4 regions of the Streptomyces sp. NBC_00647 genome follow, and region 3 is predicted to be linked to each of the others. Evidence: riboswitches for the same ligand, from Rfam matches in the RefSeq annotation. Region 3 holds a riboswitch; each other region holds the start of a gene.
The links. Region 3 has a riboswitch for thiamine pyrophosphate ahead of thiO (glycine oxidase ThiO). Riboswitches for the same ligand answer to the same signal wherever they lie in the genome.
Positions count from the first base shown of each region.

Region 1: linked by a shared signal. The riboswitch ahead of OG788_RS05420 (purine-cytosine permease family protein) and the one ahead of thiO (glycine oxidase ThiO) in region 3 are both predicted to bind thiamine pyrophosphate.
Region 2: linked by a shared signal. The riboswitch ahead of thiC (phosphomethylpyrimidine synthase ThiC) and the one ahead of thiO (glycine oxidase ThiO) in region 3 are both predicted to bind thiamine pyrophosphate.
Region 4: linked by a shared signal. The riboswitch ahead of OG788_RS31870 (thiamine ABC transporter substrate binding subunit) and the one ahead of thiO (glycine oxidase ThiO) in region 3 are both predicted to bind thiamine pyrophosphate.

Region 1 covers NZ_CP109040.1:1,221,435-1,228,363, reverse strand. Annotated here, with positions in the region: gene gndA (NADP-dependent phosphogluconate dehydrogenase) at 1-976, opposite strand, end outside; gene thiD (bifunctional hydroxymethylpyrimidine kinase/phosphomethylpyrimidine kinase) at 1,503-2,300, opposite strand; gene OG788_RS05420 (purine-cytosine permease family protein) at 2,409-3,809, opposite strand; TPP riboswitch at 3,801-3,895, opposite strand; gene OG788_RS05415 (alpha/beta hydrolase) at 4,171-5,004, shown strand; gene OG788_RS05410 (hypothetical protein) at 5,338-6,165, opposite strand; gene OG788_RS05405 (phospholipase) at 6,474-6,929, shown strand, end outside.
Region 2 covers NZ_CP109040.1:5,286,048-5,292,976, forward strand. Annotated here, with positions in the region: gene OG788_RS23205 (VWA domain-containing protein) at 1-732, opposite strand, end outside; gene OG788_RS23210 (LysR family transcriptional regulator) at 944-1,831, opposite strand; gene OG788_RS23215 (DUF1801 domain-containing protein) at 1,971-2,333, shown strand; gene OG788_RS23220 (VOC family protein) at 2,339-2,725, shown strand; gene thiC (phosphomethylpyrimidine synthase ThiC) at 2,790-4,610, opposite strand; TPP riboswitch at 4,603-4,759, opposite strand; gene OG788_RS23230 (YibE/F family protein) at 4,831-6,348, shown strand; gene OG788_RS23235 (SsgA family sporulation/cell division regulator) at 6,429-6,866, opposite strand.
Region 3 covers NZ_CP109040.1:3,225,472-3,232,400, reverse strand. Annotated here, with positions in the region: gene pknB (Stk1 family PASTA domain-containing Ser/Thr kinase) at 1-1,343, opposite strand, end outside; gene OG788_RS14255 (thiazole synthase) at 1,575-2,369, opposite strand; gene thiS (sulfur carrier protein ThiS) at 2,373-2,573, opposite strand; gene thiO (glycine oxidase ThiO) at 2,570-3,736, opposite strand; TPP riboswitch at 3,734-3,846, opposite strand; gene OG788_RS14240 (hypothetical protein) at 3,899-4,276, shown strand; gene OG788_RS14235 (NAD(P)/FAD-dependent oxidoreductase) at 4,309-5,538, shown strand; gene OG788_RS14230 (Rv2175c family DNA-binding protein) at 5,604-5,975, shown strand; gene thiE (thiamine phosphate synthase) at 6,067-6,726, shown strand; gene metF (methylenetetrahydrofolate reductase [NAD(P)H]) at 6,906-6,929, shown strand, end outside.
Region 4 covers NZ_CP109040.1:7,206,750-7,213,678, reverse strand. Annotated here, with positions in the region: gene OG788_RS31885 (LAETG motif-containing sortase-dependent surface protein) at 1-6, shown strand, start outside; gene OG788_RS31880 (ABC transporter ATP-binding protein) at 156-1,178, opposite strand; gene OG788_RS31875 (ABC transporter permease) at 1,179-2,882, opposite strand; gene OG788_RS31870 (thiamine ABC transporter substrate binding subunit) at 2,858-3,946, opposite strand; TPP riboswitch at 4,022-4,127, opposite strand; gene rlmN (23S rRNA (adenine(2503)-C(2))-methyltransferase RlmN) at 4,168-5,274, opposite strand; gene OG788_RS31860 (VOC family protein) at 5,576-5,926, shown strand; partial or broken gene OG788_RS31855 (Lrp/AsnC family transcriptional regulator) at 5,993-6,337, opposite strand; gene OG788_RS31850 (hypothetical protein) at 6,597-6,929, shown strand, end outside.

The DNA.
Region 1 (6,929 bases), 2.0 Mb from region 3:
GTTCGACCTGGCTGGTGAACCGCTCGGCCTCCGTTCCCGACAGGTCCCAGTGGGTGCCGCCGGGCAGGCCTTGGTAGGCGGCGCGCAGTCCGGCCTGGCTGGAGGCGGCGCGGGCGAAGGTCGCCTGCGCGATGGCGGTGACCGGGGAGCCGAGATCGAGGGCGGTCTGCACGGTCCAGCGGCCGGTGCCCTTCTGTCCGGCGGCGTCGACCACGACGTCCACGAACGGCTCCCCGGTCGCGGCGTCCGTGTGCGCGAGGACCTCGGCGGTGATCTCGATCAGGTACGAGTCGAGACGGCCCTTGTTCCAGCGCCGGAAGATCTCCGCGATCTGCGCCGGCGTGTAGCCGCCGACGCGGCGGAGCAGGTCGTAGGCCTCGCCGATCAGCTGCATGTCGGCGTACTCGATGCCGTTGTGCACCATCTTGACGAAGTGCCCGGCACCGTCCGTGCCGATGTGCGTGGCACAGGGCTCGCCGTCCACCTTGGCGCTGATCGACTCGAACATCGGGCCGAGCGAGGCGTACGACTCCGGGGAGCCGCCGGGCATGATGCTCGGCCCGTGCAGGGCGCCCTCCTCGCCGCCGGACACACCCGCGCCGACGAAGTGGATGCCGCGCTCGCGCAGCGACTGTTCACGACGCCGGGTGTCGGTGAAGTGGGCGTTGCCGCCGTCGATGATCATGTCGCCGGTCTCCAGCAGCGGCGCGAACTCCTCGATGACGGCGTCGGTGGCCGCACCCGCCTGCACCATGATCATCAGGCGGCGGGGGCGCTCCAGCGCCGCCACGAACTCCTCGGCCGACTCGGCCGCCACGAAGGCGCCCTCATGCCCGAACTCCTCGACGAGTGCCTTGGTGCGAGCGGGGGTGCGGTTGTGGACGGCGACGGTGTAGCCGTTCCGGGCGAAGTTGCGGGCCAGATTGCGGCCCATCACCGCGAGCCCTGTGACGCCGATCTGCGCGGTCGCCTTCATGGTGTGCTCCTTGGATCCGGATCTGCCTCCCCGCGTACCTGACGGGCGAGCAGACGACTGTCGCTGTGCCGATCAGTACGCACGACAGGGGGCGGGGTGTTCACCGTCGGAGGCAGGTGGTGCGGCGCAGCGGGCGCTCGGTTCTCCGGGCGGCACCCGGACCCGACCGCTCCGGTCTTCCGGGTGGCACCCGGACCCGGCCGTTCCGGGCTTTCGGGTGGCACCAGGACCCGACCGTTCCGGTCTTTCGGGCGGTATCCGGACTCGACCGCTCCGGTGTTCTGGACGAAACCCGGGCCCGACCTTTCCGGTCTTCTGGATGGCACCCGGACCCGACTGCTCCGGTGTTCGGGACGGCACTCGCACCTGCCGATCCGGACCCAGGGCAGGGAACTGCCTCGGCCGCTCCGCGCGCCGGAGAGCGACCGGCCCAGGCGCGCCGGAGAGCGACCGGACCCAGACATTGCGCGCCGTCGGGAAGGCGCCGGACGAGACGGGTGCCGCGCCGGCGGGAAAGCGCCCGGACTCAGACGCTGCGGCGCAGGCGCCACCCGTGGTCCACCGGCCCGATACCGGCGCCGAGCGCGAACCCTGCCTCGATGGCGGCGGTCACGTACTCCTTGGCCCGCCGAACGGCGTCCGGCACCGACAGGCCCTCGGCCAGGCCCACCGCGACGGCCGAGGCGAGCGTGCACCCGGTGCCGTGCGTGTGGCGGTTGTCGTGGCGCGGGGCCCGCAGCCAGTGCTCCGCCGTTCCGTCGGTGAGCAGATCGACGGCCTGTCCCGGCAGATGACCGCCCTTCACCAGCACCCACCGGGGACCGTAGGCGAGCATCCGGTCGGCGGCCCTGCGCATGCCCTCCTCGTCCTTCACCTTCACCCCGGTGAGTTGGGCGACCTCGTCGAGATTCGGGGTGGCCACCGTCGCCCGCGGCAGCAACCGGGTCCGTACGGCGTCCAGCGCGTCGTCGGCCAGCAGCCGGTCCCCGTGCTTGGAGACGCTCACCGGGTCCACGACCACCGGGGCGGCCAGGTCGGACAGCAACGTGGCGACCGTGGTGACGAGTCCGGGCGACGACAGCATTCCGGTCTTCACGGCCTGGACGCCGATGTCGTCGACGACGCTGCGGTACTGGGCGCGCACCGCCTCCTCGGACAGTTCCCAAGCACCCTGCACACCCACGGAGTTCTGCGCCGTCACCGCGGTGAGCACGCTCATCCCATGGGCGCCCAGCGCCAGCATCGTCTTCAGGTCGGCCTGGATGCCGGCGCCTCCGCCGGAGTCGGATCCGGCGATGGTCAGGACGCGGGGCGGCGTGGTCATACGAGATGTTCCTCTCGGATTCGGCTTCGGGCGCGAGTCCCTTCCGGCCGGCGGAGCGACGAACGGGCGCGTCGGACAGGCCCGTCGGAAAGGCCTGTCCGACGGTTCCTAGGCGCGGCGGCGCAGCCGCAGCGGGGCGTAGAGGGCGAGGGCGACGAGGAACGCCACGTAGTAGGAGAGGTCGGCGCCGTGCAGCGCGTCGGCGACGGGACCGACGTACAGGCTGGTGTCCATGAACGGCACGGCCGCGCCGAACGCCCCGACGAAGGCGACCAGTGACACCCGTCCGGAGCGCGGGCGGGCGGTCTCGACGGCGAGGTCCACCGGGGCGCCGCCGCGCTCCCGCCCGCGGGCGATCCAGTCGACGACGACGATCGCGACGAACCCGGGGATCCAATAGCCCACGAACAGCAGCACGTTCTGGAAGCGGGCCGTGGTGTCGGCAGCGTGCATCCACAGCACCAGGGGGAAGCCGAGCCCGGCGGCCAGCGCGGCGGCCACCGGACGCGGTATCCGCACGCCCAGGGTCTGCAGGGCCAGCGAACCGCTGTAGTCGTTCATCGCGTTGCTGCACACCGCCGCCAGCGCCACGGCCAGCAGCCCGAACGCGCCCGCCGCCCCGCCGCCCAGCAACACGTCGACGCCCGCCGCCGTCTGGTCGGTCAGCACGGACGCGCCCCACAGCCCGAGTACCTGAACAGCCACGAAGGACACCACGAGGCCGAGCAGGGTGTACCAGAACATCCGCGGACGGGAGGTGGCACGCGGCAGATAGCGGCTGAAGTCACTGGCGTACGGCGCCCAGGACAGCGAGAGGCTGAGCGCGATGGTGCTGGTCAGGACGAACGCGCCCGCGCGGTCGGCTCCGGTGGCGGCTCCCGTCGCGGCGGGGTGGACGCCGTCGAGCATGCGCCAGGCGATCACCGCGAAGGCGGCGGCGAGCACGAACGTCATGACGATCTGGAGGCGGTGGATCGCTTCGTAGCCGAGGACACCCAGGGCCCCCTGGGCAACCATCATGACCAGCACGCCGAGCCAGAACGGCCAGCCGCACAGCCGGGCCAGCGCGTCCCCGCCGAACAGGCCGATCAGCGCGTCCCAGGCGACCGAGGACAGCCACTGGAGCATCCCGGGCAGCACCACCGCCCGGCCGAACGCGAGCCGTGCGAGGGGAAGTTGGCCGGTGCCGGTGAGGCCGCCCCAGGTGCTGAGGTAGGCGGTGGGCAGCGCGCCGAGCACGGTACCCAGGACGACCGCCGCGAGGGCGGCGGTGAAGTCCAGGCCGAGCGCGATGCCGATGGTGCCGGTGAACACGCCCGTCATCGTCAGGTTCGGGGCGAACCACACGGTGAACAGGCGCCCGGCCCCGCCGTAGCGGTTGTTCTCCGGGACCGGCTCGATGCCGTGCCCCTCCACCCGCAGGTCCCCGGGTGCGGCAGGCATCCGTCCGTCGAAGACGGCGGGCCGGCTGTCGACGGGCAGCCCGTCGGAAACATGCGCCAATGGCATGGAAGACATCCCTCCGCCAGTACGAACTGGTTCAGGTTCGACGGGTGTGATCTCAGCCCCCGGAGGGGGCACCCCGTGTCCGGTACGACGGACACAGTAACCTCATCCCCCCGCTCCTGTGTACGGCGGAGGCGCCGGCCCCGGGACACGGATCCCCGCAGGGGAGCCACCCCCTCGGCCCTTCGCGCCACCCACCTGGAGCAGGACGCGACCGAACACATCCGATTCATCCGGGTGGCCCGGCCGCACCTTCCCGCAGCGCGGTGCGTGCCGCCCCTCGGTACTGTCGGAAGTGATCGCCGCTCGCTCTCCGCTCCCGGGTTCCCGGACCCGGTGGCCGGGCGGAAGGAGGCAGGGTGCCGTGACCGTGATCTCCCTGAAGTCCGCGCAGGTGCGGGAAGGGCTCACCCTCCCGTACGCCGAAGCCGGTTATCCCAGCGGTACACCGGTCGTCTTCGTGCACGGTCTGGCCGACTCCTGGTGGTCCTTCGAGCCCCTCCTGAGGCGCCTTCCGGCATCCCTGCACGGCTACGCGCCCACACAGCGCGGACACGGCGATGCGGACCGGCCTCCCGAGGGCTACACTCCCGACGATTTCGCCGCCGACCTGGTGGCCTTCCTCGACGCGGCCGACATCCCTCGCACGATTCTGGTCGGGGCGTCCAGCGGTGGCGTACCGGCCCGGATCGTCGCCGGCAGCCACCCCGACCGCATCGCCGGCCTGGTTCTGCTCGGCGTCCCCGGAACCCTGGCGGACAAGCCGGCGGCGGCCGAGACGCGGGAGGCGGCGGAAGGCCTCGCCGATCCCGTACCCCGCGCGTTCGTCGAGGACTTCATGGCGGGCACGGCGGCCCGCCCGATCGCCCGCGGGTTCATCGAGACCATGGTCGAGGAGAGCCTCAAACTCCCCGCGTACGTCTGGAAGGAGACCGTGGGCGGACTCCTCGACGCCGATCTGGGCGCGACCCTCGCGGGCATCCTGGTGCCCACGCTCGTCATCTGGGGCGACCAGGACGAGTATCTGCCCCGCGAGGACCAGCAGACCATCCTGAACGCCGTGCACGGCGCCGACTTCCTCGCCTACGAGGGCACCGGCCATGTCGTCCACTGGGAAGAGCCCGAACGCGTGGTCGCCGACATCGCCGCCTTCGCCGCGCGGATCGCGCACCCCGGCACTCCCTCCGGCACCACCTGACGTCGCCCGACGGTACGGATGACATCGTCCGACGGGCACTGCCCGGCGTAGCCGGGAGCGTGAACGGCGGCGCGCCGCAACCGCGTTGGACGGTCCGTGGGTGACTTCACCGGGCGGGGCCGCGAGCAGCGAAGGCGGCCGTCGGGTGGGGGCATCCGCCGGCCGTGGGGCTCCCGCCGGAGCCCGGCCGAGGGCGGCGCGGGGGAGCACCGGCGGAGGCACGAGGCGGCCCGGGGGTGGGCGGCGCGAGGTGCGGTGCGAGGGTCGCCGCGGGGCCCGGCGGAAGGGCGGGTGGTCGGGTCGACCGTGCCCGCTCTCCCACCGGGCTCCGGGTCAGCCGAGCTTGGCCGTCTGCGCCTCGATGAGCGCGGCCGGCACGCTGTAGGCAGCCGCCTTGCCGTCGCCGGCCAGGGCCGCGAGGCTGAGCGAGTAGTACGTCGCGACGGTGTTGCCGTGACGCGCGACCTCGGCGTGCACGGTCAGCGGGGATCCCTCCGCGTCAGCGGTCGTTGCGAACGCCACCGACTCGTCACCGTTCCCGGAGGCCTTCTCCCCCGCGACCTTCGAGAACTTCTGCGGCCCGTCCTTGCCTGTGGCGGTGAACCCGCCGCCACAGCCCTCGATCGCCTCGGAGACCGACGACATGGTCTCCTTCGCGCCGTCCCCCTCGTACGAGGAGAGCGAGACGATGGTCATCGTCGAACCGAGCGCGTCGGTGACGGAGCCCAGGGCCTTCTCGAGCTCCTCCGGCGACATGTCCTCCATGTCCTTGGTGGGGGACGCGCTCGCCTTGGCCGCCGGGTCTTCCTGGGCCATGCGGTTCACGTAGGAGACCGAGTCGCCCGGCGCGAAGCCGGTGAGGACGTACGCGAGCGGTGCGCACTTCTCGTCGACGACCTTGACGTCCTTCTTGGAGTCGGCGAACGCGTCGGCCTTGTCGGCCGGACTGACCTTGAAGCCCTTGGCGTCGGCCGCCGTGATGATCAGTTTGCCCAGCTCGCTGTCGCTGAGGGGCTTCGCGGCGGCGGCCGAGTCCTTGCCGCTGCCCTTGTCGTCGGAACCCGACCCGGAGCCGCTGTCGGAGCAGCCGGTGACCAGGGCGAGGGAGAGAACGGACACAACCGCTGCGGCGCCGGTACGGGGCCGCGCGAATCTCTTCATTATTTCGAAAATTCCTTCGATGGTGGGGAGTTGCAGGGGGAGTCTGAGGTCAAGGTCAAAGGATCGTCAAGTCGGTTCGCCGGGAGAGGTCCGCTGTTCGTCCGACGCGGTGGCGGTGCGGGCGACGATCGGCCGGGGGAAGGGCACCGCGCAGTCCGACCACAAGCCCCAAGTGGCGTCAAAACAAACCGACATCGCGGACTCGGTCGGATGATGACGCCCGAGACCGACGGTTGACGCGATCCGTACCGTCGGCACTCGTCGGCACATGGCATGCTCATGCTCCCCACAGGAAGGGATCACGTGCCATGAGACCGAGCCCACGCTCCCTGCTCGCCGCCACCGCCGTACTGGGCACCGTCCTCGCCGTCCCGGCGCCCGCCGATGCCGTCGGTGCGGCAGAAGTTCCGGCCGCGGGCGCCTATTTCGTCCAGAGCGCGACCACGGGACTGAACGCCGCCGACAGTGCCGGCGCGGTCGTCCAGCACAACCCCAAGGGCAACGAGGACCACCAGCAGTGGACCCTGCGCGCGAATGGTTCCTCGACCGTTCTCGAAAGCGCTGACAGTGCGGGCAGTTGTCTGGGCCGCGCGGGCGACCAGGCCCGGACCGTGGCCTGTTCGAGCGCCGACGCCGCGTGGGAGGTGGCCCCCAGCGGCGCCGACCAGTACACGCTCAAGGTCCCTGGAACGGACCGCTACCTGACGGTCGGCGCCAAGCCGTCCGGCTCCAACTACCCCGCCCAGCTGGCGGTCGGCGCGCGG
Region 2 (6,929 bases), 2.1 Mb from region 3:
GCGAGGGGCGGAAGACGGCATCGGGGCGGACGGGGGCGGCGTCGGAGCGGACGGGGGCGGCATCGTGGGCCGAGGCGGAACGGCGGGTGTGACGGCGGGTGTGGCCGCGGGAGCTGCCGCCACACCGGGCGAGGAGCCTCCGGAGCCCGCGACTCCCGGCGCCGCGCCCCCCGGGCCCGCGCTCCCGGACGCACCCGGCTCCTCATCCACGCTGATCCCGAAGTCGGTGGCCAGGCCCGCGAGTCCGGAGTCGTACCCCTGGCCCACCGCGCGGAACTTCCACTGGCCGCCCCGCATATAGAGCTCACCCCCGATGAATGCCGTCTCCGTCGTCGCCTCCATCTCGAAGAGCGCCAGCTCCTGACCGGTCCCGGCGTCGAGCAGCGTCAGCCTCAGACCCGTCAGCCCGCCGAAGGTGCCCCCGTCGGCGGAAGCCCCCAGGACGACGCGCTGGATCTCCGGCTCCAGGGCGCGCAGATCCACCCCGACGGTGTCCGTCGTCCCGACGCCTTCCTTCCGCTTCCCCAGGTGACGCACGGCACCGGAGGCATGTCTCGGCTGGTTGTAGAAGACGAAGTCACCGTCGTCCCGCACCCGTCCGTCCGCACGGAGCAGCAGAGCCGAGGCATCGGCGTCCGGAGCACCGGGCCCCCCGGACCAGCCCAGGACGACCTGCACCTCCTGCGCTGCGACGGGAAGGTTGGCGCCCTTGCTCATCGATGTCGCTGTCATGCGCCCAGTCTGCCTAGAGAACCCCGCACCCGAACCGTCCGATACGCATCCGCGCCCATCGGACGGCCCCAGGCCCCGCTCCCACTCCCACTCCGGCTCCGGCTCCGGCTCCGGCTCCGGCTCCGAAGACGGAACACCCGGCACATGGGGTCGGGCTCCGGCCCCGCGGCTCCGGATTCCCGGCTCCCAGCTCCCGGCTCCCTGCTCCGGTTCAGGGGGAGCCGGTCGCGTCCGTCGCAGCCCGGACGAACTCGCGCACCCGCTCGGTGCTGTTGCCCTCCCTCCACACCAGTCCCCGTTCGATCGGCTGGGCGTCGTGAAGAGGCACGTACGCGACATCGGGTCGGGGGTAGTACTGGCGGGAGTGCTCTCCGACCGGGAGGACACCCCGGCCCATCGCGACCAGAGTCAGCATTTCGGAGAACGACCCGCCGACCGGGCCCTTCGGAACCGGCCTGCCCGAAGGAGTGCGGTCCGGTGTGCGGTCCCGTTTGAACCCCGCCGAGGTCACCGCCGGGTACTGCACCACGGGGTGCTCCGCGAGTACTTCGACGGACACCCGCTCCTCGTCGGCGAGCGGATGACCGGCCGCCACGGCCAGTACCCGTCTCTCCCGCAGCAGCGCCGGACCGCAGGCCATTCCGTCGAAAGGGAACGAGGCGAGAAGGACGTCGATCGAGCCGTCCACCAGACTCGCCCGGGAGTTGGACAGTTGAACCTCCCGCACATCCACCCGGCAATCGGGGTGCCGCTCACCGAACAGACCGACCGCCCTGAGCAGTGCGGGTGCCGTCCACTCGCCGAGGAAGGCGACCCGCAGCTCTCCGGCGACCCCACGACTGGCGTCGGCCGCCCTTCGCAGCGCCGTCTCCATCGCGGCGACCAGCGGCACCAGGTCGGCCGCCAGCTGCCGGCCGATCGGAGTGAGCCGGACGGAACGGCTGTTGCGCTCGAACAGCGGCCCGCCGATTCTGCGTTCAAGCTTCTTGATCACCTGGCTGACCCGCCCGGTCGTGATCAGCAACCGCTCCGCGGTTCGGCCGAAGTGCAGCTCCTCGGCCAGCGTCAGGAAGGTCTCGATCTCCAGCCGCTCCAGCATCAATCCCCCCGGCGTTAAATCTGGCTCAACGGTCGTACGTCGATCATGCCTTGATGGTCTCCGTCCCGCGGCGGATCGTAGAAGCGTCCAACCGGCCCCCTGGGGAGCCCGGGACGCGCCTCTCCTGAACAGGACTCACATGAACGCCTCGGACATCACCTCCTATCTGAACGGGCTCGACAGCCCCCTGCGCGACATCGGCGAGAAGATCCGACCTGTCATCGACTCGGCCCTCCCCGACGGCTCCGGCGCGCTGTGGCACGGCCATCCCACCTGGAGCCTCGGAGCCAAGCCCGGTCAGACGCCGGTCTGCCTGCTCAAGGGCTACACGTCCTACATCACCTTCGGCCTCTGGCGCGGCCAGGAGGTGGCCGACCCATCGGGCCGACTGGTCGCCGGAGCCCGCCAGATGGCCTCGGTGAAACTCAGCCGTACCGACGAGGTCGACCCCGTCCTCTTCGGTGAATGGCTCCGCCGCGCCGTCGCCCTGGAGACGAAGTGACCGCGATGCGCGTGAAGGCCTTCGACCACCTGGTCCTCAACGTCGAGGACGTCGAACGGTCCCTGGGCTTCTACACCGGACTTCTCGGGCTGGCACCCGTGCGCCTTGCCGAGTGGCGAGCCGGCCAGGTCCCGTTCCCGTCGGTGCGGATCACCGCGGAAAGCGTCATCGACCTGGTGGACGGCCCCCGTGGGGAGTCCAACGTCGACCACATCTGTCTCACCGTGGAACCCCTGGACTGGGACGAGGTCATCGCGTCGGGATCCTTCACCGTGCTTCAGGGTCCCGTCGCGCGCTTCGGCGCGCGGGGCACCGCCACCTCGGTCTACGTCCAGGACCCGGACGGCAACACGGTGGAACTGCGCTGGTACCCACAGGACGCCGCGGTATGACCGGGCCGGCCGAGGGCGGCGGTCCGGGCGTTCCGTGCCCCGGACCGCGCCCCTGTGGAGCGGCTCAGTCGGCCAGCGGCAGGTACACGCGGTTGCCCGCCTCCGCGAACTCCCTGGACTTCTGAAGCATGCCCTCGGAGATCTCCGCCGCTGAGGCCCCTTCGGCCGCGTCACCGCCGAACCGCTCGTTGATGCTCTGGCTGATCTTCATCGAGCAGAACTTCGGCCCGCACATGGAGCAGAAGTGAGCCGTCTTGGCGGGCTCGGCCGGCAGCGTCTCGTCGTGGAACTCCCGTGCCGTGTCCGGATCGAGAGCCAGGTTGAACTGGTCCTCCCACCGGAACTCGAAGCGGGCGTCGGAGAGAGCGTCGTCCCAGTCCTGTGCACCTGGGTGCCCCTTGGCGAGATCGGCCGCGTGGGCGGCGATCTTGTAGGTGATGACGCCGGTCTTGACGTCGTCACGGTTGGGCAGGCCCAAATGTTCCTTGGGCGTCACGTAGCAGAGCATGGCCGTGCCCCACCAGGCGATCATCGCGGCACCGATGCCGGAGGTGATGTGGTCGTACGCAGGCGCGATGTCCGTCGTCAGCGGGCCGAGCGTATAGAACGGAGCTTCATCACAGATCTCCTGCTGAAGGTCGATGTTCTCCTTGATCTTGTGCATCGGGACATGTCCCGGGCCTTCGATCATCGTCTGTACTTGAAAACGCTTCGCGACGGTGTTGAGTTCCCCGAGCGTCCTCAACTCCGCGAACTGAGCGGCGTCGTTGGCGTCTGCGATGGAGCCGGGCCGCAGACCGTCGCCGAGCGAGTAGGTGACGTCGTACGCGGCGAGGATCTCGCAGAGTTCCTCGAAGTTCTCGTACAGGAACGACTCCTTGTGGTGCGCGAGGCACCAGGCCGCCATGATCGAGCCGCCGCGCGAGACGATGCCGGTCTTTCGGTTCGCGGTGAGGGGCACGTACGCCAGGCGCACGCCCGCGTGGACCGTCATGTAGTCCACGCCCTGTTCGGCCTGCTCGATGACCGTGTCCTTGTAGATCTCCCAGGTCAGCTCCTCGGCACGGCCGTCGACCTTCTCCAGCGCCTGGTAGAGCGGCACCGTGCCGATGGGGACGGGGGAGTTGCGCAGCACCCACTCGCGGGTGGTGTGGATGTTGCGGCCGGTCGACAGGTCCATGACCGTGTCGGCGCCCCAGCGGGTCGCCCAGGTCATCTTCTCGACCTCCTCCTCGATGGAGGAAGTGACCGCGGAGTTGCCGATGTTGGCGTTGACCTTCACCAGGAACCGCTTGCCGATGATCATCGGCTCGATCTCCGGGTGATTGACGTTGGCGGGCAGCACCGCGCGGCCGGCGGCGATCTCCTCGCGTACGACTTCGGGGTCGACGTTCTCCCGGAGTGCCACGAACTCCATCTCGGGCGTGATCTCGCCGCGGCGCGCGTAGGCGAGCTGGGTGACCGCCTGCCCGGAACGCCCCCGGCGCGGCTGACGCGGCCGCCCCGGGAAGACCGCGTCCAGATTGCGCAGCCCGCCGCGCGGGGACGTGTGCTTGATCCCGTCGTCCTCCGGGCGGGCGGGGCGGCCCGCGTACTCCTCGGTGTCCCCGCGGGCGATGATCCAGTTCTCGCGCAGCGGCGCCAGCCCCCTGCGTACATCGGTGTCGATGGTCAGATCGGTGTACGGGCCGGAGGTGTCGTACAGCGTCACGGACTGCCCGTTGGTCAGGTGCACCTGACGAACCGGCACCCGCAGATCGGGACGCGTACCCCCGACGTACGCCTTGTGCCAGCCGATGGACTTCCCGGTCTCCCCGTTCGGCGACGGTGAGGCAGCCCCGGCCGTCTGGCTGGAGGCAGGCGTGCGTACGTCCTTGTTGGTCATGAGACCTACTCCCTACGCCGGCATTACCCGGTAACAGGTTCAGCGGTCGACGCAGCGGTTTCCGTTCGTCGATGTTTCATGTGAAACATCGCGAAGACGGAGGTCAGCGCCCTCTCAGCCCGGTGCTCCGAGCTCCCGCGTGTGCAAAGGTGCCTCCACGCTAGCGTCATATTTGGCGCGGTGAACAGAGGGCCCCTGTCGTTCTTGCGATGATCGGTCGGTGACAACACCCCAGCGATCCCCGTTCCCACCGTCCGAGTCTCCGCGCCGTCCGGGCTCCGACGACGGCCACGGACATGGTTCCGGCAACGGCCATGGACTTGGGCACGGGCCGGGTGGTGGCCATGGTTCCGGACCGGACGGCGGTCACAACGGTCACGGCGGCGAACACGGGCCGGGCCCGGGCGACGGAGATCGTGGAGGTCAGAGCGGCGGGCATGGGCACTCGCACAGCCACGGTCCTGCCGCGCCGGTCTCCAAGCACCTGCGCAAGGTCATCGCCGCGGTACTGATCCCCTTCGCGGCCGCGGTCGCGGTGGGTCTCGTGGTGCTGTGGCCCGGCGGCGCCCCCTCCCACGAGCGCACCGGCGTCGGCTTCGACCGGCAGACCCAGCAGGCGACGGTCACCAAGATCGACCAGGTGGACTGCAAGTCCGTGAACGCCTCGGGGGAGACCCCGACGGGCGATACCTCCACCGCCGAGGGCTCCTCCGCCCAGCAGCAGGCGACGGGTGAATGCAAGAAGGCGACGATCCGGATCGACACCGGCAAGGACAAGGGCCGCACGTTCACCGAGATCGTTCAGCCGGACCAGTCACGGCAGTTGCACCAGGGCGAGAAGGTCGTCGTCGCGTACGAGCCCTCCGCCCCCAAGGACCTCCAGTACTCGGTCACGGACGCGAACCGGAAGCTTCCCCTGACGCTCCTCGCCGGGATCTTCGCCGTGGTCGTCGTGGTGGTCGGCCGGATGCGCGGCGTCATGGCACTGATCGCCCTGGCCATCAGCTTCATGATCCTGAACTTCTTCATCCTGCCGGCGATCCTGCAGGGCTCGAACCCCCTGGTCGTGGCCGTCGTCGGGTCCAGCGCGATCATGCTGATCGCGCTCTACATGTGCCATGGTCTGTCGGCCCGGACATCCGTGGCCGTGGTCGGCACCCTGCTCTCACTCGTGCTGATCGGCATCCTCGGCTCGGTCTTCATCGACTGGGCCGTGCTGACCGGCAACACGGACGACAACACCGGTCTGATCCACGGCCTGTACCCGTCCATCGACATGAGCGGTCTGCTGCTGGCCGGAGTCATCATCGGTTCGCTCGGTGTTCTCGACGATGTGACGGTGACGCAGACGTCCGCGGTATGGGAACTGCACGAGGCCAACCCCACGATGGGCTGGCGTGGCCTCTACCGCGCGGGCATCCGGATCGGCCGCGACCACATCGCGTCGGTCGTCAACACGCTCGTCCTGGCCTACGCGGGCGCCGCGTTGCCGCTGCTGCTGCTCTTCTCGATCGCCCAGAGCAGCGTGGGCACCGTGGCCAACAGCGAACTGGTCGCCGAGGAGATCGTGCGCACCCTGGTCGGATCGATCGGCCTGGTCGCCGCCGTGCCGGTGACGACCGCTCTGGCCGCCCTCGTGGTCGCCGCGGACCGTGAGGGGACCGCGACCGGCCCCGTCGAGCCCGCGGGTGTCAGGACGCCGGCGCGGAGCGGGAAGGGCCGTCGCCGCAAGCACTGAGCCGTCCGCCGGAAGCGCCGGAGCCGTACGACGCACACGCCCCTTTTGAGGAAGCGTTACTCCGCCGGGCACGGGGGGCTTCAGCCCGCGCTCTGCTCCTCCGCCAGGATGCGGTCGAGCGCTTCGTCGAGGGATGTGTCGAAGCCCGCGAGGGAGCGCTCCTGCCCGAGCGGCACCAGCTTGTCCGTACGGTCGAGGAAGGCGACGAGCGGCGCGGCCCCGGACCGGAACAGGGCATGATCTCCCCCGACCTGAAGCCGGATCAGCACCTCACCGAACGCCTCCGGGTCGGCCGGAGCGATGTGCACATCTCCGTCGCCGCATGGCCTGCCCACCCCGTCGATCAGCAGCTCCCGCCCGAACGCCCAGGTCACGGGCGCGTCTCCGGGCAAGTGGAAGGTCAACCGCACCGCGTACGGATCACAGGTCTCGTATCGCAGCTCCACCGGAATGCGGAAGGACAGTTCCTCGGACACGAGGAAGCTCATCATGACCTCTGCCTGCACCGACTCGCGCATCGCCTACCCCGTCGTTTGCCATCGACTGGCCAGGAATCGTCCCCCTGACACTGCTGGAAATCT
Region 3 (6,929 bases):
CCGTTCGAGACGGTCAGCGTCACGGAGTCGTTGTCGCGGATCCGTTCGCCGACACCGGGGTCGGTGCTGATCACCTGGCCGCGCTTCACGGTGTCGCTGTAGGCGTGCTTGACCTGCTTGACGTCGAGCCCGGCGTCCCGGAGCCGGGCCTCGGCCTGCTGCTGCGTCTTCGTCAGGACCGGCGGGACCTTGGTGAACTGACCGGAGTTGATGTACCAGACACCGCCGCCGAGGCCGAGCACCAGCACGATCGCGGCGACGACCATCAGAATCCCGCGCCGCGGACGTGTGCCCGGCTGTCGCACGGGCGCGGTCGGCGCGGCACCGAAAGGGCTGGCCTGCTCGAAGCGGCTGGTCCGGTTCAGGTCGTGGCCGTCGTCCTCGTTCACGGGCAGCGGACGGGGGACGGACAGCGAGCGCGGGATCACGCTCGTGCGGTCGTCGGCGTTGGTGTGGCCCACGGCGAGGGCTCCCGGCGGTACGGCGTCGAGCTGGTCCGCGGTGAGACCGGCCCGTGCCTCGAGGACCTGGCCGAGCAGCGCCACCGCGTCTGCCGGGCGCACGTCGGGATTGCGGGCGGTGGCCGTGGTGACCAGTACGTCCAGCGCGTACGCCATGCCGGGCACGGCGGCCGACGGAGGCGGCACGTCCTCGTGGAGGTGCTGGTAGAGAACCTGCGCGGGAGAGTCCCCGGTGTACGGCTTGGCGCCGGTGAGCATCTCGTACAGGACGACACCGCAGGCGTACACGTCGACACGGGTGTCGGCGGTGCCGTGCTCGATCTGCTCGGGGGCGAGGTACGACACGGTGCCGAGGACGGCGCCCGTCGTGCTCGTGACCGTGTCCACGGCGCGGACCAGGCCGAAGTCCGCCACCTTGACCCGGCCGTCGTCCCCTATCAGGACGTTCTCCGGCTTCATGTCGCGGTGCACGAACCCGGCGCGGTGCGCGGCGCCGAGTGCGGCGAGCACCGGCTCCAGGATGTCGAGCGCGGCCCGCGGCTGCAGGGCGCCCCGCTCGCGCAGCACGTCACGCAGGGTGCACCCGGCGATGTACTCCATGGCCAGATAGACGTACGACCCGTCCGTCCCCTGGTCGAAGACCTGCACCACATTGGGGTGCGCCAGCCGGGCCACCGACTTGGCCTCGCGGATGAACCGCTCGACGAAGGAGGCGTCGGCGGCCAGCGTCGGGTGCATCACCTTGAGCGCGAGCACGCGGTCGAGGCGGGTGTCCAGGGCCCTGTAGACCGTGGCCATCCCGCCGACCGCGATCCGTGCGTCGACGCGATAGCGGCCGTCGAGCACGTGTCCGACAAGCGGGTCCTGAAGGGTCGTATCCACGCAGGTGAGTCTACGAGCCGCCACTGTCACACCGCCCCGTTCGGCCGATACCGGGGCCCGACTGCAGCCGACCTGTGACGCACGCCGCACGCACGGGGACGCTGACGTCGCACTGATGTCCGATCGGACCCCTGTCCACCTTCACAAGGCCACAACGCGACAACCTGCGCCCGGCGGAAGCCGAACGCGGCCGGAAAGGGACGCTGCGCGGACATCGCGCGGGCGGACGACTCAGAACGCGGGGCGCTCCGGGTCCAGCGCCGCCATGCCCTCCGTGGGGGAGGAGGCCGCGGCGAAGTGCCGCCGCGGGATGCGCCCCGCCCGGCGGGCCAGACGACCCGCCTCCACCGCGTGCCGCATGGCCTCCGCCATCAGCACCGGCTCCTGCGCCCGTGTCACCGCCGAGGCCAGCATCACGCCCGCGCACCCCAGCTCCATCGCGAGCGCGGCGTCCGACGCCGTACCCGCCCCGGCGTCCAGGATCACCGGCACGCGCGCGTGCTCGACGATCAGCTGGAAGTTGTGCGGGTTGCGGATCCCGAGCCCGGACCCGATGGGTGAGCCGAGCGGCATGATCGCCGCGCAGCCGACGTCCTCCAGCTTCCGCGCCAGCACCGGGTCGTCGTTCGTGTACGGCAGCACGGTGAAGCCGTCGTCGACCAGCGTCTCCGCCGCGTCGAGCAGCTCGATGGGATCGGGCAGAAGCGTCCGCTCGTCGGCGATGACCTCCAGCTTGACCAGGTCGGTGCCCAGCGCCTCGCGCGCGAGCCGGGCGGTCAGCACGGCCTCACCGGCGGTGTAGCAGCCGGCCGTGTTCGGCAGGACGCGGATGCCGAGCCGGTCGAGCACCGACAGGACCGAGCCGTGCACGGACGCGTCCACGCGCCGCATCGCGACCGTCGTCAGCTCCGTGCCGGACGCCGCCAGGGAACGCTCCAGGACGTCGAGGCTGGGCGCGCCGCCCGTCCCCATGATCAGCCGGGACGCGTAGGACCTGCCACCGAGGACGAAGGGATCGTCGGCCATGGGTCAGCCTCCCTGGACGGCGGTGAGGACTTCGACGCGGTCGCCCTCGGTGAGAGCGGTGGACGACCACTGCGCGCGCGGGACGACGGTCTCGTTCAGGGCGGCGGCCACTCCGGACGGCGCTGGGGTGAGGGTCGCGACGAGCGTGTCGAGAGCGGTCCCGGCGGCGATCCGCTGCCGCTCCCCGTTGACGACGATGTTCATGCGGGCTGCTCCGTGAGGGCCGTGGCGCCGAAGCGCAGAGGGCTGAAGGGGCGGGCTTCGGCGGGGAGTTCGCCGGTGGTCAGGACGTGGGCCATCGCGTCGCCGGTGACGGGCGTCAGGAGCACGCCGTTGCGGAAGTGCCCGGTGGCCACCAGCAGTCCGTCCAGCGCGGTGGGTCCGAGCAGCGGCGCGTTGTCGGGCGAGCCGGGGCGCAGCCCCGCGCGGGTCTCGACGAGCGGCAGCTCGGTGATCCCGGGAACCAGCTCATGGGCGTCGCGCAGCAACTCGTAGACGCCGCCCGCCGTCACGGTGGTGTCCCAGCCCAGTTCCTCGCTGGTCGCGCCCACCACGAGCTCGCCGTTCTCGCGCGGCACCAGGTAGACGTGGCTGCCGCGCACCATGGCCCGCACCGTGCGGTTCAGGAAGGGCGCGTACCGCTGCGGCACGGCCAGCCGCAGCACCTGCCCCTTCACCGGACGCACGGGCGGCAGGACGTCTTCGGGCACGCCCGCCAGACGCCCGCTGAGGCTGCCCCCGGCCAGCACCACCTGGCCCGCGGTGAGTTCGGTGCCGTCCGTGGTGACCACTCCGGCGGCCCGGTCCCGTACGACGGTCAGACGCTCCGCCCAGCTCCGGTGCAGCACCACTCCGGCCCGCTCGCACGCCGTGACCAGGGCTCCCGCGAGGCGCCGCGGATCGATCTGGTGGTCGCCGTCGACCCGCAGACCACCGCGTACACCGGGTGCGAGCATCGGCTCGAGACGGCGGCACTCACGGCCGCTCAGCCACTCCGACTCCAGCCCCGACCGGCTCTGCAGAGCGTGCAGTTCCCGCAGGTGCGCGCGGTCGTCGGCGTCCAGCGCGACGGCCAGCGTGCCGCACCGGAGATAGCCGAGGTCCTGGCCGGACACCTCGGTCAGCTCGGCGGCGAAGTCCGGATAGCGGCGCGCGGAGGCGAGGTTGAGGCCCAGCAGGGTCTCCTCGCCGTAGTGCAGCTCGGTGACGGCGGCGAGCATCCCGGCCGCGACCTGGGCGGCCCCGCCGCCCGGCTCGGGGTCCACGAGCGCCGTGGCGAACCCGCGCTGAGCGGCCCGCCAGGCCGTCACCAGGCCGATGATTCCGCCCCCGATGACGAGGACGTCTGAGGAACGTGCAGGCGACATGGGCGTCCAGCCCCTCCCTTCGCCGGCATGACCCGGATCAGGTTCGTACGGTCGGAGGCCGCCCAGCCTCCCTCTCAGCCCGGTGCGTCCGGGCTCCCGCGAGTGCTTTACGTTGGCCACCCTAGCCCGCCCCCGCCCGTCCCAGTAAGGGAGCCTCAGCCCGTGGCACGATCGCTCGACGGCCTCGTCCTCGCCCCCGTCGCCGACCAGGCGCCGGGCCAGGTCGGCACCCGCACCCGCTTCAGGTACCACGAGGAGGACGGCGTGGTCTGGGCCGACTACGCGGGCGGCGACGTGGTCCGCGGGCACCTCGTGGGCACCCGTGAGGGCGACCGCCTCGACTTCCGGTACGTGCAGCTGAAGCACGACGGGACCACCTCGTCGGGCCACTGCGCGTCCCTCGTGGTGGAACTGCCCGACGGCCGCGTGCGGCTGGAGGAGAGCTGGGCGTGGGAGTCCCGGACAGGCACAGGGACGAGCGTGGTGGAAGAGGTGCGCGCGACCGGCCGTGTGGAACAGGTCACTGAGCACGTCCGCTGACTGACGAATTGTCAGGTGTCTATGGTGATCAGGTGAGCGAGCAGACGCAGGCACAGTCTCAGAGGCCCGTACGGCGGGTCGTCGTGGTGGGCGCGGGCATGGCCGGAGTGCAGACCGCGGTCGCCCTGCGCGAGCAGGGCTTCACGGGCACGGTCACGCTGATCGGCGCGGAGCCGCATCAGCCGTACGACCGGCCGCCGCTGTCCAAGGCCGTACTCCTGGGCAAGGCCGAGGGCTCCGCCTTCGACATCGACTTCGAGGCCCTGGACATCGAGCTGAGGCTGGGCCGCGCGGCGCTCGGCGTGCGCCCCGGGGACCACGAGCTGGACACCGAGGGCGGACCGGTCCCGTACGACGTCCTGGTTGTCGCCACCGGCGCCGAACCGATCCGGCTGCCCGGCGCGGAGGGCGTGCCCGGGGTGCACCTGCTGCGCACCCTGGACGACGCCGAACGGCTGCGTCCCGTCCTCGCCCAGCAGCACGACATCGTGGTCGTCGGCGCGGGCTGGATCGGCGCCGAGTTCGCCACGGCGGCGCGTGAGGCGGGCTGCGCGGTGACGGTCGTCGAGGCCGCCGACCGGCCGCTCGCCGGCGCGCTGCCCGCCGAGGTGGCGGCGCCGATGGCCGGCTGGTACGCGGACAGCGGGGCCTCGTTGCGCACCCACGCGCGCGTGGAGCGCATCGAGCCGGGCGCGGTGGTCCTGGACGACGGCTCCCGGGTGCCCGCGGGCGCCGTCGTGGTCGGCATCGGGGCGCGGCCCGCGACCGCCTGGATCGCCGGCTCCGGAATCGACCTCGGCGCCCACCGCGAGATCGTCGCCGACGACCACCTGCGGACCTCGCTGCCGGACGTCTACGCGGTCGGCGACTGCGCCTCCTTCCCGTCGGGACGCTACGAGGGCCGCCTCCTCGTCCACCACTGGGACAACGCCCTCCAGGGACCGCGCACGGTGGCCGCGAACATCATCGGGGAGGCTCCCGCCGCCTACGACCCCGTGCCGTACTTCTGGTCCGAGCAGTTCGGCCGCTTCGTGCAGTACGTCGGCCACCACGCGCCCGCCGACACCTTGGTGTGGCGCGGCGACTCCTCGGGCGCCTCCTGGTCGGTGTGCTGGCTCCACGAGACGCGTCTGGTCGCTCTTCTGGCGGTGGGCCGCCCGAGGGATCTCGCTCAGGGCCGGCGACTCATCGAGGCGGGCGCGCTGATGGATCCGGAGCTGCTCGCGGACCCGTCGAGGCCGCTGAAGGCCGCCACGGTCTGAATCCGTCACCCCAGGTCGGGCGCCCTCGGCTTCCGACTGTCAGTCCGGGATGGCAGGCTTGTCCCGTGACCGAGATTGACGCAAAGATCGATGCTCTCGTCCCCGCCTGGCTCACCCTCCCCGACATCGCCGAGCAGTTCGGCGTCGAGGTGACGCGCGTCCGGCAGCTGGTCAAGGACGGCCAGCTGATCGCCGTACGCCGTGGTGAGAACCGCGCGCTGCACGTTCCCGCCGCCTTCATCGACGCGGACGAGCAGAAGGTCGTCAAGGGCCTGTCCGGCACCCTGACGCTCCTGAGGGACGACGGCTTCTCCGACGAAGAGGCCCTCGAATGGCTCTTCACCCCCGACCCGACCCTGCCCGGCACCCCCGCGCAGGCTCTGAGCGAGAATCGCGGCACGGAGGTGAAGCGCCGCGCCCAGGCGCTCGCCGTCTGATCCTGAACGAGACCGTCCGGCGCGGGACGCGCGGCGGCGGGACCACCCCGGCCGCCGCGCGCCCCGCGCACCGACAACGGGGGACACACGCATGCCCGAGAACGCCGCCACCACCGCGCGGGGCCGGCTCGCCGACGCCCGCGTCTACCTGTGCACCGACGCCCGCAGGCGTCAGGGCGACCTCGCCGAGTTCCTCGACGCGGTCCTGGGGAGCGGCGTCGACATCGTGCAGCTGCGCGACAAGGGTATGGAGGCGGGCGAGGAGCTGGAACACCTCCAGGTCTTCGCGGACGCCTGCGCCCGGCACGGCAAGCTCCTCGCGGTCAACGACCGGGCCGATGTGGCCCACGCCGCCCGGGCCGACGTTCTGCACCTGGGCCAGGGAGACCTCCCGGTTCCCGCGGCCCGCGCGATCCTCGGCGACGAGGTCCTCATCGGCCGCTCCACCCACGCCGCGTCCGAGGCCGCGGCCGCCGCGGTCCAGGAGGGCGTGGACTACTTCTGCACCGGCCCCTGCTGGCCCACCCCCACCAAGCCCGGCCGCCACGCACCCGGCCTCGACCTGGTCCGCAGCACGGCCTCCCTCGGCACCGACCGTCCCTGGTTCGCGATCGGCGGCATCGACCTCGGCCGGCTCGACGAGGTGCTCGAAGCCGGTGCCCGCCGGGTCGTCGTCGTACGGGCGATCACCGAAGCGGACGACCCCGGCGCGGCCGCGGCGGAGTTCGCCAAGAGGCTGCGCGCGGCGTAGGGCGCGGCAGCGGCCCCGCGAAGCCGCCGGCACGGCGGACGTCCGCGCGGAGCGTGCGGAGAAGGCCGCGAGCGCACGCTGATGCGGCCGCTGTCCGAGGGGTGGACAAGAACGCGACAGATCGGACAAATCCCGTCGGTTCGGTTGGGGGACCGACGCCCTCTGGCTAACCTGCGAGTATGGCCCTCGGATCTGCTTCCACC
Region 4 (6,929 bases), 4.0 Mb from region 3:
GGCTGACCCGTATCCCGTACGACCGTGTGGCCCGCCTCCTCAACGGGGGCGGGCCACACGGCTGTCCGGGCACAGCGGCCGGACAGCGCCTCCGGCCGGACGGCCGACCGCCCTCTGCCCCGCGCCTCTCTCCCGGGCACGACGATCCCGGCGTACTACGGCCCGAGCACGACGATCTCGGCGGCGTCGAACTCCACCCCGACCACGTCCCCGGGCTCCGGAGCGTCCCGCAGCGCGCATGCCGCCTCCAGCCGGGGCGCGTCCCGCGGCTGGAGCTGTACGGCGACGTGGGTGCCCCGGAAGGTGCGTGCGGCGACCGTGCAGCGCAGCCCGTCCGCCGGGGCCACGAGCCGTACACCGGCGGGCCGTACGAGGAGCGTGCCCGGTCCCTGGGGGGCACCCTCGGGCACCGGGACCTTGCCCCACGGGGTGTCGGCGGCCGCCGCGCTCACCGTCGCCTCGACCACGTTGTCGAAGCCGAGGAAGCGGGCCACGAACGCGTCCGCGGGACGCTGCCAGACCTCAAGTGGCGTACCGGACTGGGCGATCCGCCCGTCGCGCATCACCACGACCCGGTCGGCGAGCGCGAAGGCCTCGCCCTGGTCGTGGGTGACGGCGAGCACCGTGGTCCCCAACTCGCCGAAGAGGCCGCGGAGTTCGACGACAAGCCGTTCGCGCAGCGAGCGGTCCAACTGCCCGAGCGGTTCGTCGAGCATCAGCAGGCGGGGGCGGGGCGCCAGGGCGCGGGCCAGCGCGACGCGCTGCTGCTCGCCCCCGGAGAGGGAGGCGACGGCGCGGTCGCGGGCTCCGGGCAGTCCGACCAGGTCCAGCAACTCCCCCACCCGGGCCGTCTGTCCGCTTCTCGACGTGCCGCGCATCCGCAGCCCGAAGGCCACGTTGCCGCCCACGTCCCGCTGCGGGAAGAGCTGATGGTCCTGGAACATCAGGCCGACGCCCCGCTTGTGCGCGGGAACGCCCGCCTGGTCCTGTCCGTCCAGCAGCACGTGGCCCGCGTCCAGGGCCTGCAGTCCGGCCACCGTCCGCAGCAGCGTGGACTTGCCGCTGCCGCTCGGCCCGAGCACGCACACGATCTCGTGCTCGGCGACATCGAGGTCGACGGCGTCGAGCACGGCCCGGCCACCGAAGCGTACGGTCGCGCCCTGCAGGCTCAGCAGCATCTAGAACTCCCCGGTCCGGTCGGTCCGCATCCGCTCCAACAACAGCAGCGCCACCGCGCACACCACCATCAGAATCGTCGAAAGGGCCATCGCCTGGCCGTAGTTGAGATCGCCCGCCCGTCCGAGCAGCCGGGCCACGGCGACCGGCAGCGTGGGGTTGTCGGGCCGTGCGATGAAGACCGTCGCCCCGAACTCCCCGAGGGAGACGGCGAAGGCGAATCCGGCCGCGATCAACAGCGCCCGCCGCACCATCGGCAGATCGACCTCGCGCCACACCCGCCACGGCGAGGCCCCGAGCACGGCCGCGGCCTCCCGCAGCCGCCCGTCCACCGCGCGCAGCACGGGCAGCATCGTCCGTACGACGAAGGGGACACCCACCAGCGCCTGCGCCAGCGGCACCAGGATCCAGCTCGCGCGCAGGTCGAGGGGCGGCTCGTCCAGGGCGATCAGGAACCCGAAGCCCACGGTCACCGCGGAAACACCGAGCGGCAGCATCAGCAGGGCGTCGAAGCCCCGCATCAGCCGGCCCGCGCGCCGGGTGAGGGCCGCCGCCGCCAGACCGCCGATCAGCACGGCGATGGCGGTGGCGGCGAGCGCGTACTCCAGCGAGTTGCCGATCGCCTCGATCGGGGCGACGAGGAAGACGCCTCCGTCGTCGTCGGCCAGCGCCCGGTAGTAACCGAATCCCGGGGCGTCGAGGGAGCGCTGGACGAGGACCGCGAGCGGCAGCACGAGGAGGACGCCGATGCTCGCCAGCACCCCCGCGAGCAGCGCCCACTGCCCGGCCCCGCGCGGCCGGCGCGCGGTCGTCTCCGGGGCCACCAGACGCAGGGCGGTCTCCCGTCGGCGTACGGTCGCGGCGTGTACGGCGAGGATCGCGCCCACCGCCACGAACTGGACGATCGTCAGCACCGCCGCCGTCGTGAGGTCGAAGATCTCGGAGGTCTGCCGGTAGATCTCGACCTCGAGGGTCGAGAAGGTGGGGCCGCCGAGGATCTGCACCACACCGAACGAGGTGAAGGTGAAGAGGAAGACCATGAGGGCCGCCGCGGCGACGGCCGGCCCGAGCGCCGGCAGCGCCACCCTGCGCCACGCCGCGAAGCGCGAGGCGCCGAGCACGCGCGCGGCCTCCTCCTGGCGCGGGTCGAGCTGCGACCAGAGTCCGCCGACGGTCCGTACGACGACCGCGTAGTTGAAGAAGACGTGCGCGAGCAGGATCGCCCACACCGTGGTGTCGAGGCGCACGCCCCACAGCTCGTCGAGCAGCCCGCCGCGGCCGACCAGCGCGAGGAACGCCGTGCCGACGACCACGGTGGGCAGCACGAAGGGCACGGTCACCACGGCCCGGAGGATCTGCTTGCCCCGGAAATCGAAGCGCGCGAAGACATACGCGCCGGGGAGCGCCACCAGCAGCGTGAGCACCGTCGAAGCGAGCGCCTGCCAGGTGGTGAACCACAGCACGTGCCGGATGTCGGACTGGGCCGGCACCTCCCAGATCCGGTCCAGCTGCCAGCCGCCGTCCGTGTGGAGCCCGCGCGAGACGATCGCGATGACGGGGTAGGCGAAGAAGACGGCGAAGAACGCGACGGGCAGGGCCATCAGGCCGAGCCGCGCCGCGTTCCGCCCACGGGCCTTTCGCGGAGCTCCGCCGGTCCCGTCGGCTCGGCCCGCTCCCTCGGCTACTTCAGTACGAGCGAGGTCCACGACTTGACCCACTGGTCGCGTTCGGCGGCGATCTTCTCGGGGGCCAGGGTCTCGGGGTCCTTGGCCGGCGGACCGTACTGCGTGAACTCCGGCGGCACCTGCGCGGCCTCGCGCACCGGGTAGACGAACATGTTGAGCGGCATGTCGTCCTGGAACTCCTTGGTGAGCATGAAGTCGAGGAGCGCCTTGCCGCCCTTGGCGTTCTCGGCGTTGCTGAGCAGACCCGCGTACTCGACCTGCCGGAAGCAGGTGCCGGTCGCGACACCGGTCGGAGCGGTGGTGGGCTTCGGGTCGGCGTAGATGACCTCGGCGGGCGGCGAGGAGGCGTACGAGACGACGAGCGGCCGGTCGCCCTTGGCCTTCTTGCCGCCGGCGGACCCCGAGAACTCCTCGTTGTAGGCCTGCTCCCAGCCGTCCACGACCTTCACGCCGTTGGCCTTGAGCTTCTTCCAGTAGCCCTCCCAGCCCTTGTCGCCGTAGTGCGCGGCGGACCCGAGCAGGAAGCCGAGGCCGGGCGAGGACGTGGAGGCGTTCTCGGTGACGAGGAGGTCCTTGTACGCGGGCTTGACCAGGTCGTCGAAGGACTGCGGCGGCTTCAGCTTGTGCTCGCTGAAGTACGCCTTGTCGTAGTTGACGCAGATGTCGCCCGAGTCGATGGGCGTGACCCGGTGCTTGTCCTGGTCGGTCCGGTACTCGGGCAGGACCAGATCCGCGCCCTTGGCCACGTACGGCTGGAACAGCCCGTTGTCGAGCGCGCGGGAGAGCAGGGTGTTGTCGACGCCGAAGAAGACGTCGCCCTGCGGGTTGTCCTTGGTCAGGATGGCCTTGTTGACGGCCTGCCCGGCGTCGCCGTCCTTGAGGACCCGGACCTTGTACCCGGACTGCTTCTCGAAGTCCTTGAGCACGCTCTTCGACACGACGAACGAGTCGTGGCTGACGAGCGTGATCGTCTTCGGTTCGCCCGAGCCTGCGGCGTCGGACGAGTCGCACGCGGACAGTGCCGGCAGCGTGACGAGGCCGAGCCCGACGGCCAGGGCCGCGAACCGCCTGTTGGTGATGCTCACTGATTCCTCCTGGGTGACCAGGAAGAGACGCGGCCCTGCCCAGGGCCTCTGACGGTCCCGGGCAGGGCGCAACAGCTTGAGTAACGACCGAACTTCCTACCCAGAATGACCTGGGCAAGGTTCAGAGGGTCTGCGGGCTGTCCCGCACTCTCAGCGCTGTGGCGCTCCCCTGTCGGAATATGAAGATGTCGGAATACGAAGAGATACTGACGCGGCTCAGACTACCGCTCGGTCGCGGCGAGCTGACCACACGCTCCGTCGATCTCCTGGCCACGGGTGTCCCGGACGGTCACCGTCACGCCATGGGCGGCGATCGCCTCGACGAACGCCTTCTCGTCCTCGGGCCGCGAGGCGGTCCACTTCGAACCCGGGGTCGGGTTCAGCGGGATGAGGTTGACATGCACGGGCCTGCCCTTGAGCATCCGCCCGAGCCGGTCACCACGCCACGCCTGATCGTTGATGTCGCGGATCATCGCGTACTCGATGGACAGGCGCCGCCCGGACCTGTCCGCGTACTCCCATCCGGCGTCCAGCACCTCGCGCACCTTCCACCGCGTGTTCACGGGGACGAGGGTGTCGCGCAGCTCGTCGTCCGGGGCATGCAGGGAGATCGCGAGCCGGCACTTGAAGCCCTCGTCGGAGAACCGGTTGATGGCGGGGACCAGCCCGACCGTCGACACGGTGATACCGCGCTGCGAGAGCCCGAGCCCGTCCGGCTCGGGGTCGGTGAGGGCCCGGATCGCCCCGACCACACGCTTGTAGTTGGCGAGCGGCTCACCCATGCCCATGAAGACGATGTTGCTCAGCCGCGCGGGACCCCCGGGGATCTCGCCGTCGCGCAGCGCCCGCATACCGTCGACGATCTGGTGCACGATCTCGCCGGTCGACAGGTTCCGGTCGAGGCCGGCCTGCCCGGTGGCGCAGAACGGGCAGTTCATTCCACAGCCCGCCTGCGAGCTGATGCACATGGTCACCCGGTCCGGGTAACGCATCAGCACGGACTCGACGAGCGTGCCGTCGAAGAGCCGCCACAGGGTCTTGCGCGTGGTGTCCTGGTCGGTCGACAGATGCCGTACGACCGTCATCAGCTCGGGAAGCAGCGCCTCCTGGAGCTTGCCGCGCGAGGCGGCCGGGATGTCCGTCCACTCGGCGGGGTCGTGCGCGTACCGGGCGAAGTAGTGCTGCGAGAGCTGCTTGGCGCGAAACGGCTTCTCACCGATCGCGGCAACCGCCTCTTTGCGCTCGGCAGGCGTGAGATCGGCAAGGTGCCGCGGCGGCTTCTTGGCTCCGCGCGGCGCGACAAAGGTGAGTTCTCCGGGCTTCGGCATAACCCTTCCAGTGTCGCAGATCAATACCACCGGCCCAGGCCACAGTGGGGTGGGGGCGGTCACGCCGATCGTGCGGGTCCGTGGCCGTTCCCGCCGCCGCTCACCGGTCACCGCGCCGGCCGACTGCGAACCCGGGTGACCGCCCCGGCCGATCTACCGGCCCCGCCCCGCCACGACGATGTCCGCTGCCATGCACCTCAGTCGTCGTGTCGTCGAACGCAGCCGAAGGTCTTCCTGGACCTGGGCGTGCCAGGATGCCGAGGACAGGACCGCGAGCACGTCGACGGGGCAGGAGCCAGCCATGATCAGCGGTGCACATGTCATCCTCTACAGCCAGGACGCCGAGGCGGACCGCGCCTTCCTCCGTGACGTCCTCGACTTTCCCGGCGTCGACGCGGGCGGCGGCTGGCTCATCTTCAAGCTGCCCCCGGCCGAGGTGGCCGTGCACCCGACCGACGGGCCGCCCCAGCACGAGTTCTTCCTGATGTGCGACGACCTTGATGCCCAGCTCGGCGAGTTCCGCGCACAGGGCGTCGAGATCACCCGCCCGGTCAGCGAACAGCGCTGGGGCAGACTGACTGCGATCCGGCTCCCCAGCGGCGCCGAACTCCCGCTGTACGAACCACTGCACCCCATCGCCCACAGCCTGTGACCCCCACAGCACTTGGCTCAGCGTGCCGAATCCCAGCGGAGCGCCCCGTCTCCCGGCGGCGGCTCATCACTGCAGCTCAGGCAGAGGGCGGTCGTCGATGACGTTCTTCATGACAAGGGTGGAGGTCAGTCGCTGGACGCCGGGCAGCCTGGCCAGCTGCTGGTCGTAGAGCTGCTGGTAAGCGACCAGGTCGGCGGTCGCGATGCGCAGGAGGTAGTCCGGTTCACCGAAGAGGCGCTGGGCCTGGATGACGTGCGGGATGGCCGTCACGGCTTCCTCGAAAGCGGTGACGGTGTCGGGGTCCTCCCAGCGCAGGGTGGCGAAGACGAGGGTTTCGAAGTCCAGGCCGACGGCGGCCGGATCGACGACGGCACGGTAGCCGCGGATGGCTCCCCCACGTTCGAGGTCGCGGGGCAGTCACCGCTTCCCGGCCCCTACCGGTGACAGCATTCCGGCTTCGCGCGGACGGCCGGACCCAGGCCGGAGGATCACCTGCGCGGGTCGGACCCGAGCGGGGGGAAGCGGAGCCGTATGGGCCGGAAGCCTTCCCCGGTGTTCCCCATGGCCTCCGACGCCGATGCGGCGCGTGGCGTGTTGATAGCCTCAGCGCGCCCTGACCAGCGCACTCGCCCTGGAGCGGGTCCTACCGCTGGTTCTTCCAAGGGGTGACGTGATCAAGCGGATACACAAGGCCGCCGGGGTGGTCCTGGCGGCAGGCGTCGTCTTGTCCGGATGCGGCGGTACGGAGTCCGAGGGAGCGAAGTCCTCCTCGAGGCCTACGCCGACGGCGACGGCGACGGCGACGGCAAGCTCCCTCGGCGCGGCCGACCAGCCCGGCACCGAGGACACCAGCGGCAACGCCGATGCCACACTCCCCGGTATCTGGATCTCTCTCACCTCCGGGTTCGACACCGGAGACAGAGCCAGGCTCAGCATCGACGATGGCTGGCGGGCCGAAGTGGCCGGCAAGCACTACTGCCGGGGCAGGGTTTCCAAAGAGGAC